Regions from separate parts of the Microbispora sp. NPDC088329 genome, predicted to be linked through region 2. Evidence: riboswitches for the same ligand, from Rfam matches in the RefSeq annotation. Region 2 holds a riboswitch; the other holds the start of a gene.
What was found. A riboswitch is a leader RNA that binds a small molecule or an ion and turns the genes downstream of it on or off. The one in region 2 is predicted to bind cobalamin.

Region 1 (5,876 bases), on a different contig from region 2:
ATCAGGCGGGAGACCGGTGACGGCGGGCAGTTGCTCGCCCGGCCGGGCGGGCCGCGGACCGATCTGGTGATCGCCGACCCGGCGCTGCTCGCCGCCTGCGCGCTGACCCGTGACCCGCTCCTGGTCACGAGGGCCGTCCCGCTCGCTCGGCTGGCGGGGGAGTGGGAGGTGCTGGTCGCCTCTCCCGACTCGGGCTACCGCACCTTCGAGCATTTCGCCGCCGCTCTGCTGCGCGACCCCGGCGGGCCCGCAGTGGGCGGCGGCGCCGACCGAGGTCCGGAGCACCTGCTGCTCGGCCTGACCGCGCGGGGCCTGGGAGCCGACCCGCGCCTGCTCCACTACGTCGCGTTCGACACCAGGGCGCAGGCCGTCGCCGCGGTCCTCGACGGGCGGATCGCTCTCGGGTTCGGCGGCAGGCGCGAGGTCGCCCCCCACGTGCGCGCCGGACGGCTGCGGCCCCTCGCCGTCTCCTCCGCCGAGCGGCTGCCCGGAGTGGACGCGCCGACGCTGTCGGAGTCGGGCGTACGGATCGTGTACGCCGACTGGACCGGGCTGATCGCTCCGCCTGGCACGCCCGGGCGGGACGCCCTGCTCGATCTGTGCCGGGCCGTCGCCGGCACTCCGGGATGGCGGAGCCTGTGCGAGCGTAACGACTGGACGCCGATGTGGCTCGAGGGCGACGACTTCCGGCAATGGCTGACCGTCGAGGCGCGCCGTACGGCTCTGCTGCTCAATGATCTCGGATTGCACTGAAAAACACAACTTGTAGGGCCGGTTGCGAGCAGGGCCACAAGATGTAGGATCCATCGCGTTGCTGGTTCACCTAGGTGAGGCAAGAGGGAACCCGGTGCGAATCCGGGACTGCCCCGCAGCGGTGAGCGGGAACGACCGCCGTCACATGGCACTGTGCTGTGTATGAGCACTGGGCGTGGGTGCGCCCGGGAAGCGACGGCCAGTAGGACCGGTGGGGCGTGAGCCCGGCCGGACGCCCGCGAGTCCGAAGACCTGCCAGTGACGGCGCGCGCATGGGCGCGCGCCCCGCGCCGGGCCTCGCGGGAGGGTTCGCCGCACCGTCACGGCACGTCTGTTCCGTGCGCGTGCGCCGCGGCATGCCCCTTCTCCGATCCGGCCGGACACGGAACGACGAGGAGGGGGCATCTGATGACGATCACCGACCCGGCGCCCGGCCTGGCGCGGGCGGACGGCGCGCGCGACGTGGCGGCCGTGTGGCAGGCCATCGAGGAGGCGGCGGCCGGGGTCATCGCCGACCCGGAGAACTCCCGCCGGGCGGCCCGGCTGCTGAACGGGCTGATCGCGGAGGAGGCGGCGGCCGAGGGGGTGCGCACGTTCTCCGAGTCGGTCGCGGCCGCCCACGCCGCCGGGCTGCTGGGCGACGTCGTCGCCGCGTTCGTGGCCGACGAGGCCGAGTCGCTCGACGCGCTGATCGACCCGGCGGCCGACGACCGCTTCGAATACTTCGGGCTGCGCACGGTCTACGACCGCTACCTGCTGCGTCACCCGGTCACCCGGCGGGTGCTGGAACGCCCGCAGCACTTCCTGCTGCGGGTCGCCTGCGGCCTGTCGGCCTCGGTGGCGGAGGCGGCCGAGCTGTACGGCCTGATGTCCGCCCTGGCCTACCTGCCCAGTTCGCCGACGCTGTTCAATTCGGGCGCCCGCCGGCCGCAGCTGTCGTCGTGCTTCCTGCTCGACTCGCCGCGCGACGAGCTGGAGAGCATCTACGAGCGGTACGGCCAGGTGGCGCGGCTGTCGAAGTACTCCGGCGGCATCGGCGTCGCCTGGACGCGGGTGCGCTCGCGCGGCTCGCTCATCCGGGGCACCAACGGCCTGTCCAACGGCATCGTGCCGTGGCTGCGCACGCTCGACGCGTCGGTGGCGGCGGTCAACCAGGGCGGCAGGCGCAAGGGCGCGGCCTGCGTCTACCTGGAGACCTGGCACGCCGACATCGAGGAGTTCCTGGAGCTTCGCGACAACACGGGCGAGGAGTCGCGCCGCGCCCACAACCTCAACCTGGCCAACTGGGTGCCCGACGAGTTCATGCGCCGGGTCGAGGCGGATGGCACGTGGTCGCTGTTCGACCCCAAGGAGGTCCCCGAGCTGACCGACCTGTGGGGCGAGGCGTTCGACGCCCGCTACCGCGAACTGGAGTCCGCCGGGCGATATGTCCGGCAGGTGCCCGCCCGGGCCCTGTACGCCCGGATGATGCGCACCCTCGCCCAGACCGGCAACGGCTGGATGACGTTCAAGGACGCCGCCAACCGCGCCTCCAACCAGACCGCGCTGCCCGGCAACGTCATCCACCTGTCCAACCTGTGCACCGAGATCCTGGAGGTCACCAGCGACGGCGAGACCGCCGTGTGCAACCTCGGCTCGGTCAACCTGGCCGCCCACCTGACCCCCGAGGGTGACGCCGTCGACTTCGGCAGGCTGCGCGCCACCGTCCGCACCGCCGTGCGGTTCCTGGACCGGACGATCGACCTCGGCTTCTACCCGACGCCGGAGGCGGAGGCGGCCAACCGGAGGTGGCGGCCCGTGGGGCTCGGCGTCATGGGCCTCGCCGACGTGTTCTTCGCGCTGCGCCTGCCGTTCGACTCGCCCGAGGCGCTCACGCTGTCGACCCGCATCGCCGAGGAGATCGCGCTCGCGGCGTACGGCACCTCGGCCGACCTGGCCGTCGAACGCGGGCGCCACCCCGCCTACGAGGAGACCCGGGCGGCGGGCGGCGTGCTGCACCCCGACCACTTCCCGTGCGCCCCTGCGCATCCCGAGGAGTGGGCCGCGCTGCGGGCCAGGATCGCGGAGACCGGGCTGCGCAACTCCCTGCTGGTCGCGATCGCGCCGACGGCCACGATCGCCTCGATCGCCGGCTGCTACGAGTGCGTCGAGCCGCAGGTGTCCAACGTCTTCAAGCGCGAGACGCTGTCGGGAGAGTTCCTCCAGGTCAACCGGTATCTCGTGCGCGATCTCCAGGCCCTCGGCCTGTGGACCAGGCCGATGCGCGACGCGATCAAGCTCAACGACGGCTCGATCCAGGACATCACGACCATCCCCGACGAGATCAGGGCGCTCTACCGCACCGCCTGGGAGCTTCCGCAGAAGGCCCTCATCGACCTGGCCGCCGCGCGGCAGCCGTACGTCGACCAGTCGCAGTCGCTCAACCTCTTCATGGCCGCCCCCACCATCGGCAAGCTCTCCTCGATGTACGCCTACGCCTGGCGGTCGGGCCTGAAGACCACCTACTACCTGCGCTCCCGCCCGGCGACGAGGATCGCCCAGACGACCGTGCCCGCGGTCGCCCCGGCGGAAGCCGTCGCCTGCTCCCTGGAAAACCCCGAGATCTGCGAGGCCTGCCAATGAGAACGATGCTGCTCGACCCCGGTATGGACCTGACCCTGCGCCCGATGCGCTACCCCGGGTTCTACGAGAGATACCGCGCGGCGATCAGGAACACCTGGACGGTGGAGGAGGTCGACCTCGCCTCCGATCTCGCCGACCTCGCGACCCTGGACGAGGGGGAGCGGCACCTGATCAACCGGCTCGTGGCGTTCTTCGCGACCGGCGACTCGATCGTGGCCAACAACCTCGTGCTGAACCTCTACCAGCACGTGAACGCCCCCGAGGCGCGGTTGTACCTGAGCCGCCAGCTGTTCGAGGAGGCGGTGCACGTCCAGTTCTACCTGACCCTGCTGGACACCTACCTGCCCGACCTCGACGAGCGGGTCAAGGCGTTCGCCGCCGTCGAGCACATCCCGTCGATCCGCGACAAGGCCGAGTTCTGCTTCCGCTGGATCGACTCGATCAGCGAGCTGAGCCGGCTGGAGACCCGGGAGGACCGGCGGGCCTTCCTGCTCAACCTCATCTGCTTCGCCGCCTGCATCGAGGGACTGTTCTTCTACGGCGCCTTCGCGTACGTCTACTGGTTCCGCTCGCGCGGCCTGCTCGGCGGCCTCGCCACGGGCACCAACTGGGTGTTCCGCGACGAGTCGATGCACATGGAGTTCGCCTTCGAGGTGGTGGACACCGTGCGCCGCGAGGAGCCGGACCTGTTCGACGCCGAGCTGGCGGCCCAGGTGACGCGGATGATGGAGGAGGCGGTCGCCGCCGAGCTCGCCTTCGCCCGCGACCTGTGCGGCGACGGGCACGGCGTCATGAGCGCCGACAACATGCGGCGCTACCTGGAGTACGTCGCCGACCGCAGGCTCGCCCGGCTCGGCCTGCCCGTGCGGTACGGCACGGACAACCCCTTCCCCTTCATGGAGTTCCAGGACGTGCAGGAGCTGGCGAACTTCTTCGAGCGCCGGGTCTCGGCTTACCAGGTGGCCGTCGAAGGCGACGTCAGCTTCGACGAAGCCTTCTGATCTCGCTGTTTTCGGCGCTCCCATAAAGGGCAAAGGGAACCCCATGACGACGACAGGGGGCGCCGTCACAGCGGCAGCATGGAACTGGGCGACCTTGGCGATCGCGGTGGCCACGGCGATCGCCGCGGTGGAACTGGTCCGGCGGGTGCTCAAATCACGCCTGATAGGGGAGCGATGGGCGCTCGCCGGGCCGTTCGTGCGCCGGTGCACCTGGCCGGGCTTCGCCTCGGCGGTGGTCGGCACCGTCAAGGCGGCCTACGACCCCGACATGCCGGGGTCGGACTCCCACGGCTTCCAGCAGGTGCTGTCGCTGCTGCTGATCGCCTGCGTGACCTGGTTGATGATCCAGGCCGCGTACGCGGTGACCGACGTCGTCCTCGACCGGCTCACGCGGGTGGAGGGCGAGCGCAACCGCAGGGCCCGGCGCATCCGCACCCAGATCGCGCTGGTGCGCCGGGTGTCGGCGGCGGTCGTCGTGGTGCTCGCGCTCGGGGCGATGCTGTTCACCTTCCCGCAGGTGCGGGCGCTCGGCGCGGGGCTGCTCGCCTCCGCCGGGATCGCCGGTGTGGTGGGCGGCATCGCGGCCCAGTCCACGCTCGGCAACATGCTGGCCGGGCTGCAGCTGGCCTTCAGCGACGCGCTGCGGCTCGACGACGTGGTCGTGGTGGAGGACGAGTGGGGCCGGATCGAGGAGCTGACCCTCACCTACGTGGCGCTGCGCCTGTGGGACGAGCGGCGGCTCATCCTGCCGGTGTCCTACTTCACCACCAACCCGTTCGAGAACTGGACGCGCCACGAGAGCCGCATCCTCGGCAGCGTGTACCTGCGCGTGGACTGGTCGGTCCCGGTCGAGGAGGTGCGCGCCGAGCTCTACCGGGCGCTGCGCGACAACCCGCTGTGGGACCAGAAGGACTGGACGCTCCAGGTCACCGACATCACCCCGGGCGGGCTGGTCGAGCTGCGCGCCCTGATGAGCGCGGCCGACTCGGCCAGCGCCTTCGACCTGCGCTGCGACATGCGGGAGCATCTGGTGACGTTCATCCGGGAGAAGTACCCCGAGAGCCTTCCCCGCCTGCGCGTCGACACCCCCGCCCGCTGACCCCGCCGGATCACCTGCCTGATCATCGGGGCTTGGGGCCTTGGGAGCCGGGCGGCGGGTGTCAGGGGGCGTTGGACGGGCGCAGCAGCCTGCTCGCGCCGGCGATGAGCGCGGTGGCGAGGATCCAGCCCGCGGCGACCAGCCCGTTCGCCAGCCACTGGGTCCATCCGGCCGGCTCCCAGGCGCCCCGCTGCTCGAACACGCTCACCGGCACGAGCAGATCGAGCGTGTAGACGAACGCGTTGAAGTGGCGCGACTCGTCCAGCCCGATCTGATGCGGCGGCCACTGGGTGAAGATCACCGTGCCCGTGGCGAGAAGCAGGGCGGCCCACAGGCCGGCGAGCCAGGGCCGGTAGCCGTACCCCACGAGGCCGTCGAGCAGCCGGCCCCACAGCCGCCCG
Region 2 (5,876 bases):
GCCCTACGTCGTGAGCGAGTACGTGGAGGGCCCCACGCTGCAGCGGGCGGGACGGCGGTCCGGGCCCGCCCTGCACCGGCTGGCCGTCGCGACCGCGACCGCACTCGCCGCCGTGCACCAGGCCGGGATCGTCCACCGCGACTTCAAGCCCGCCAACGTGCTGCTGGGGCCCGACGGTCCGAGGGTCGTCGACTTCGGGGTCGCACGCCGTCTCGACGCGACCACGACGACCGGTGGCGCCCTCGGCACGCCCGCCTACATGGCGCCCGAGCAGATCGCCGGCGAGCCGCCCGCGCCCGCCTGGGACGTGTTCGCGTGGGGCGGCGTGATGGTGTTCGCCGCCACCGGCAGGCCGCCGTTCGGCGGCGACGCGCTGCCCGCCGTGCTGAACCGCGTGCTCACCCAGGAGCCCGACCTCGGCGACCTGGAGGAGCCGTTGCGCTCCATCGTCGCGCTGGCCCTGCGCAAGGACCCCGCACAGCGCCCGGGCATCCTCGACATCACGATGCGGCTGCTCGCCGCGGCGCCGGAGGGGACCGCCGGGGACGTTCCGGGCCTGCTCGCCGCCGCGGGGCGTCCCGTTTCTCCGGAACAGGACACCGTGCCCTCACGGCGGGGCTCCGGCCGCCGCCGTGGGCTGCTCGCGGGGGCGGCGGTCACGCTCGCGGCCGCGACGACGGGGGCCGTGCTGCTGTCCGTGCTCCCGTCCGGAGGCGTCGCCGGCGGTGACGGCGACCGTGACGGCGGCCGTGACGGCGACGGTGTCGCGCGGCACATTGCGGCCGCCGTCACTCCGGCCCCCTCGCCCGCCACCTCACTCACGGGGACACTCGCGGGGACACCCACGCGGACGCCGGCTCCGGCGCCGAGTCCGACGTTCGGTTCGGGGCCCGGTCCGGCGCCCACCGCGCGCGTGCCCCTGCGCTTCACGGCACGCTTCGCGGGCGTGTGGCGCGGCAGGGTGGACTACGAGCCCGGCGCGTACGACACGCTCGTGCTGACCGTGCCGAAGGGCGGCGACACCGTCACCGAGCAGTTCGTCGACTACCGGTGCGTAGGCAGGTCCAGACTCCAGGTGGTCAGCGGGACCACTGTGCGCCTGAAGCGGGTGTCGATGCGGGGCAACTGCGTGCGCAACGGCACGATCTACCTCACCGTCCACGACAACGGGACGATGACCTTCGACTACAACGGGCACGGCGAGAACGAGGTCACGAAGAACGAGCCGTTCTACATGATCGCCACGTTGAAACGCACATAGCGGCACACTTGCGGAACGTCCGGCATGAAGGTGTATGTTGACCACCGCAAGCGACGGACGCGGAGGAAGCCGGTGTGAATCCGGCGCGGTCCCGCCACTGTCACCGGGGAGCGACCCTCACCCACGCCACTGCCCCGCACGGGCGGGAAGGCTGAGGGAAAGCGCGGATCCGGGAGCCAGGATACTCCGGCCGTCGGACCTTCTACCGGGGGCGCGGACACCCCCAGGGGGGACATCCCATGGCCGGGGCGCCCGGCGGCGGCCTGCTGGTCGCGGGCACCACCTCCGATGCCGGGAAGAGCGTGCTGGTGGCCGGTCTGTGCCGGTGGCTGGCCCGCCGCGGCGTACGGGTCGCGCCGTTCAAGGCGCAGAACATGTCGCTGAACTCCTACGTCACGGCTGACGGCGCGGAGATCGGGCGGGCCCAGGCCGTGCAGGCGGCCGCCTGCGGGCTGGAGCCGACGGCCGACATGAACCCGATCCTGCTCAAGCCGGGCAGCGACCGCCGTAGCCAGGTCGTCGTGCGCGGACGGCCGGTCGCGGACGTGGACGCGCTGGAATACCGCGCGCATCGCGACGAACTGCGCGCGATCGCCGTGGAGTCGTACCGGCGGCTGGCCGACGAGTTCGACGTGGTGATCTGCGAGGGGGCGGGCTCCCCGGCGGAGATCAACCTCCGGGCGGGGGACATCGCGAACATGGGGCTGGCCAGGGCCGTCGGGCTGCCCGTGATCATCGTGGGCGACATCGACCGCGGCGGCGTCTTCGCGCACCTGTACGGCACGGTCGCCCTGCTCGACGCCGCCGATCAGGCGCATATTTCCGGATTTATCGTGAACAAGTTCCGGGGCGCGCGGGAGCTGCTCGCGCCGGGGCTGGACATGATCGAAGGGCTGACCGGGCGCCGGGTCTACGGGGTCGTGCCGTGGCTCGACGGGCTGTGGATGGACGTCGAGGACTCGCTGTCGCTCGACAACCGGCCGGGAGGAAACACGGGGAACACGGGGAGCGCCGCGGCTGACGGCGCGTTGCGGGTGGCCGTCGTGCGGTATCCACGCATCTCCAACTTCACCGATGTGGACGCGCTGGCCGCCGAGCCGGGGGTCACGGTCGGCTTCGTCACCTCACCCGCCGCCTGCGCCGACGCCGACCTGCTGATCCTGCCGGGTTCGCGGGCCACGGTGGACGATCTGGCCTGGCTGCGCGCGACCGGCATCGCCGACCTCGTCGTCCGCAGGACGGGTCCGGTGCTCGGGATCTGCGGCGGTTACCAGATGCTCGCCCGCACCATCACCGACCACGTGGAGTCCGGCGCCGGCACGGTGCCCGGCCTGGGGCTGCTCCCCGCCGACGTCGCGTTCGCGAGGGAGAAGACCCTCGGGCGGCCGGTCGGCGAGGGCTACGGGCATCCGGTACGCGCGTACGAGATCCATCACGGGGTCGTCACCCACGACGGGGGTGAGCCGTTCCTCGACGGGTGCCGCGCCGGAAACGTGTGGGGCACGACCTGGCACGGCGCGCTGGAGAACGACGGGTTCCGGCGAGCCTTCCTCGGGGAGGTGGCGAGGGCGGCCGGGCGGGAGTTCCGGGGCGATCCGTCGCTGTCGTTCGCGGGGCTGCGGGAGGCGCGGCTGGACGCGCTCGGGGACCTGGTCGAGCGGAACGTCGACACCGGCGGGCTGCTCTCGCTCATCGGAAGCGGACCCACGCCGGGCCTGCGGGCCCTGCCGCCCGGCGCGAACGGCGCGAACGGCCCATGTTGATCATTCGCCAGGCGGGAACGCCCGGCACACGCCGCGCCTGTTTCCCCGCCCCCGAGGACGCCGATCCGTCGGGGCTGGCGCAGGCCGCCGCCCTGCGCCGCACCGATCTGGCCCGCACCGACCCGGCCCTCCCCGATGACGCGGTGGTCTTCGCCGCGCCCTGGCCCGCGGCCGTGGCGACCGCGCGGGCCGCGTCCGGGCGCGAGCCGGTCGTGGCCGGGGCGCTCGCCGAGGCCGATTACGGCACCTGGGCGGGACGGCCGTTCGCGGAGATCGCCGAGACCGAGCCCGAGGGTCTCGGCGCCTGGCTGACCGACCCGGACGCCGCCCCGCACGGCGGGGAGAGCCTTTCCGAGCTGGGCGCGCGGGTGGCCGCGTGGCTGGAGTCGGTGCACGCGGACGCCGCCCGCGTGGTCGCCGTCTGCGACGCCGGGCCCGTCCGGGCCGCGCTCGCGCACGCGCTCGGCCTGCCCGCGACGCGGGCCGCCTTGTTCGACATCGCCCCGCTGTCCCGCACCGAGCTGGCCGCACGGCACGGCGGCTGGCGGATCGCCTACGTCAACAGGAAGGCCGCCCTGTGAACTCCGCCTATCCGTTCAGCGCCGTCGTCGGGCTCGCCGATCTGAAGCTGGCCCTGGTGCTCAACGCGGTCTCGTCCCGGGTCGGCGGCGTTCTCGTCCGCGGCGAGAAGGGAACCGCGAAGTCCACGATCGTACGCGCGCTGGCGGCGCAGTTGCCGCAGGTCGCGGTGGTGGCGGGGTGCCGGTTCCACTGCGACCCCGGGGCGCCGGACCCCGGCTGCCCCGACGGGCCGCACGAGCCGGACGCGGCAGGGGCGCTGCGGGCGGCGTCCCTCGTCGAGCTTCCTGTGGGGGCCTCCGAGGACCGGCTGGTCGGTTCGCTCGATCTGGAACGGGCGCTGACCGAGGGCGTCAAGGCGTTCGAGCCGGGGCTGCTCGCGGCGGCCCATCGCGGCGTGCTCTACGTGGACGAGGTCAACCTCCTGCACGACCACCTCGTGGACCTGCTGCTCGACGCGGCCGCGCTCGGGGTCTGCTACGTCGAGCGGGAGACCGTTTCGATCCGGCATGCCGCGCGGTTCCTGCTCGTGGGGACCATGAACCCGGAGGAGGGCGAACTGCGCCCGCAGTTGCTCGACCGGTTCGGGCTGACCGTGGAGGTGCGCGCGACGCGGGAGCCGGACGAGCGGGCCGAGGTCGTACGGCGGCGCTTCGCGTTCGACGCCGATCCGGAGGGGTTCGCCGCGCGCTGGGCCGCGGAGGAGGCCGCCCTGGCCGCACGGATCGCGCGTGCCCGTGCCGTCCTCGGGTCGGTGCGGCTGCCCGACTCGCGGCTGCGGCAGATCACGGCCGTCTGCGCGGGGTTCGGGGTGGACGGGCTGCGGGCCGATCTCGTCACGGCGCATGCGGCGGTGGCGCACGCCGCCTGGCAGGGCCGGGACGTGGTGACCCGGGAGGACGTCCGGGTGGCGGCCCGGCTGGCACTGCCCCACCGGCGTCGAAGGGATCCGTTCGACGCGCCCGGCCTGGACGAGCGTCTTCTCGACGAGCTCCTCGACCAGACCGAGCCCGCCGCCCCCGAGGACCCCGATGATCCCGACGATCCCGGCGGTCCTGAGGGTCCCGAGAGCCCGGGTCCCGACGACTCCGGCGGGCCCGGCTCCGGCCGGTCCGAGGGCCCTGACGGCTCCGGCGGCCCGGGTGCCGGCAGCGGCGCCCCCAAAGGCACTGCGGGCGTCTCAGAAGGGTCCGGCTCCGTGGGGTCCGGCTCCGTGGGGTCCGGCTCCGAAGAATCGAACTCCGCCGTCGGCTCCGGCGGCCGGGCCCACGACGACGACCGTCCCCAGGACGTGGCCGCGGCCGGTGCTCCGTTCCGCGTGCCCGTTCTCACGGTCGCCGGAGTCGGGGCGGGCGTCGCGGGGCGGCGGTCGAGTGGCCGGGGGCGGCACGGCCGGACGATCGGGACCCGCGTCCCGACCGGCGCCGGCCCCGCCGGCATCGACCTCCCCGCGACCCTCCTCGCCGCCGCCCCGCACCAGCTCCGCCGCGGCAGGCGCGGCCCCGGCCTCGTCCTCACCCGGGACGACTTCCGCGAGCCCGTCCGCGAAGGCCGCGAGGGCAACCTCGTCCTGTTCGTCGTGGACGCCAGCGGCTCCATGGGCGCGCGCAGGCGGATGACGGCCGTCAAGACGGCGGTGCTGAGCCTGCTGCTCGACGCGTACCAGCGCAGGGACAAGGTCGGCCTCGTCGTCTTCCGGGGAGCGGGGGCGACGGTCGCGCTCCCGCCGACCTCGTCGGTCGAAGCGGGCGCGGCCCGCCTCCGCGCGCTCCCGACCGGCGGCCGCACCCCGCTCGCCGAGGGCCTGGCCACCGCCGCCGAGGTGCTCCGCGTGGAGCGGCTGCGCGACCCCGACCGCCGCCCCCTGCTGGTCGTCGTGACCGACGGCCGCGCGACCTCCGGCGGCGACGTGACCCGCGCGGCCGCCGCGCTCGCCGGTGTGACCTCGGTGGTCGTGGACTGCGAGAGCGGCCCGGTCCGCCTGGGCATGGCGCACGCGCTCGCCCTGCGACTCGGCGCGCGCGTGCTTCCGCTGGAGTCGCTCGGTGATCTCGTACGAAGGAAGGCGGGCTGACATGCCGCAGGGCAAGCCGGAGAACGTGCCGGACGACGGCCTGACGACCCGGCAGCGCCGGACGAGGCCGCTGCTCATGGTCCACACGGGCCCGGGGAAGGGCAAGTCGACTGCCGCGTTCGGGATGGCGCTGCGCGCCTGGAACCAGGGCTGGCCGATCGGTGTGTTCCAGTTCGTGAAGTCGGCCAAATGGCGGGTC

Region 1: linked by a shared signal. The riboswitch ahead of AB0O28_RS14390 (ribonucleoside-diphosphate reductase subunit alpha) and the one ahead of AB0O28_RS09780 (cobyric acid synthase) in region 2 are both predicted to bind cobalamin.

Annotation. Positions count from the first base shown of each region.
Region 1 covers NZ_JBFBIP010000006.1:103,928-109,803, forward strand. The annotation lists gene AB0O28_RS14385 (tripartite tricarboxylate transporter substrate-binding protein) at 1-753, shown strand, start outside; cobalamin riboswitch at 799-1,028, shown strand; gene AB0O28_RS14390 (ribonucleoside-diphosphate reductase subunit alpha) at 1,162-3,375, shown strand; gene AB0O28_RS14395 (ribonucleotide-diphosphate reductase subunit beta) at 3,372-4,376, shown strand; gene AB0O28_RS14400 (mechanosensitive ion channel domain-containing protein) at 4,420-5,475, shown strand; gene AB0O28_RS14405 (hypothetical protein) at 5,537-5,876, opposite strand, start outside.
Region 2 covers NZ_JBFBIP010000003.1:510,703-516,578, forward strand. The annotation lists gene AB0O28_RS09775 (serine/threonine-protein kinase) at 1-1,261, shown strand, start outside; cobalamin riboswitch at 1,324-1,448, shown strand; gene AB0O28_RS09780 (cobyric acid synthase) at 1,501-3,024, shown strand; gene AB0O28_RS09785 (histidine phosphatase family protein) at 3,018-3,605, shown strand; gene AB0O28_RS09790 (VWA domain-containing protein) at 3,602-5,677, shown strand; gene cobO (cob(I)yrinic acid a,c-diamide adenosyltransferase) at 5,679-5,876, shown strand, end outside.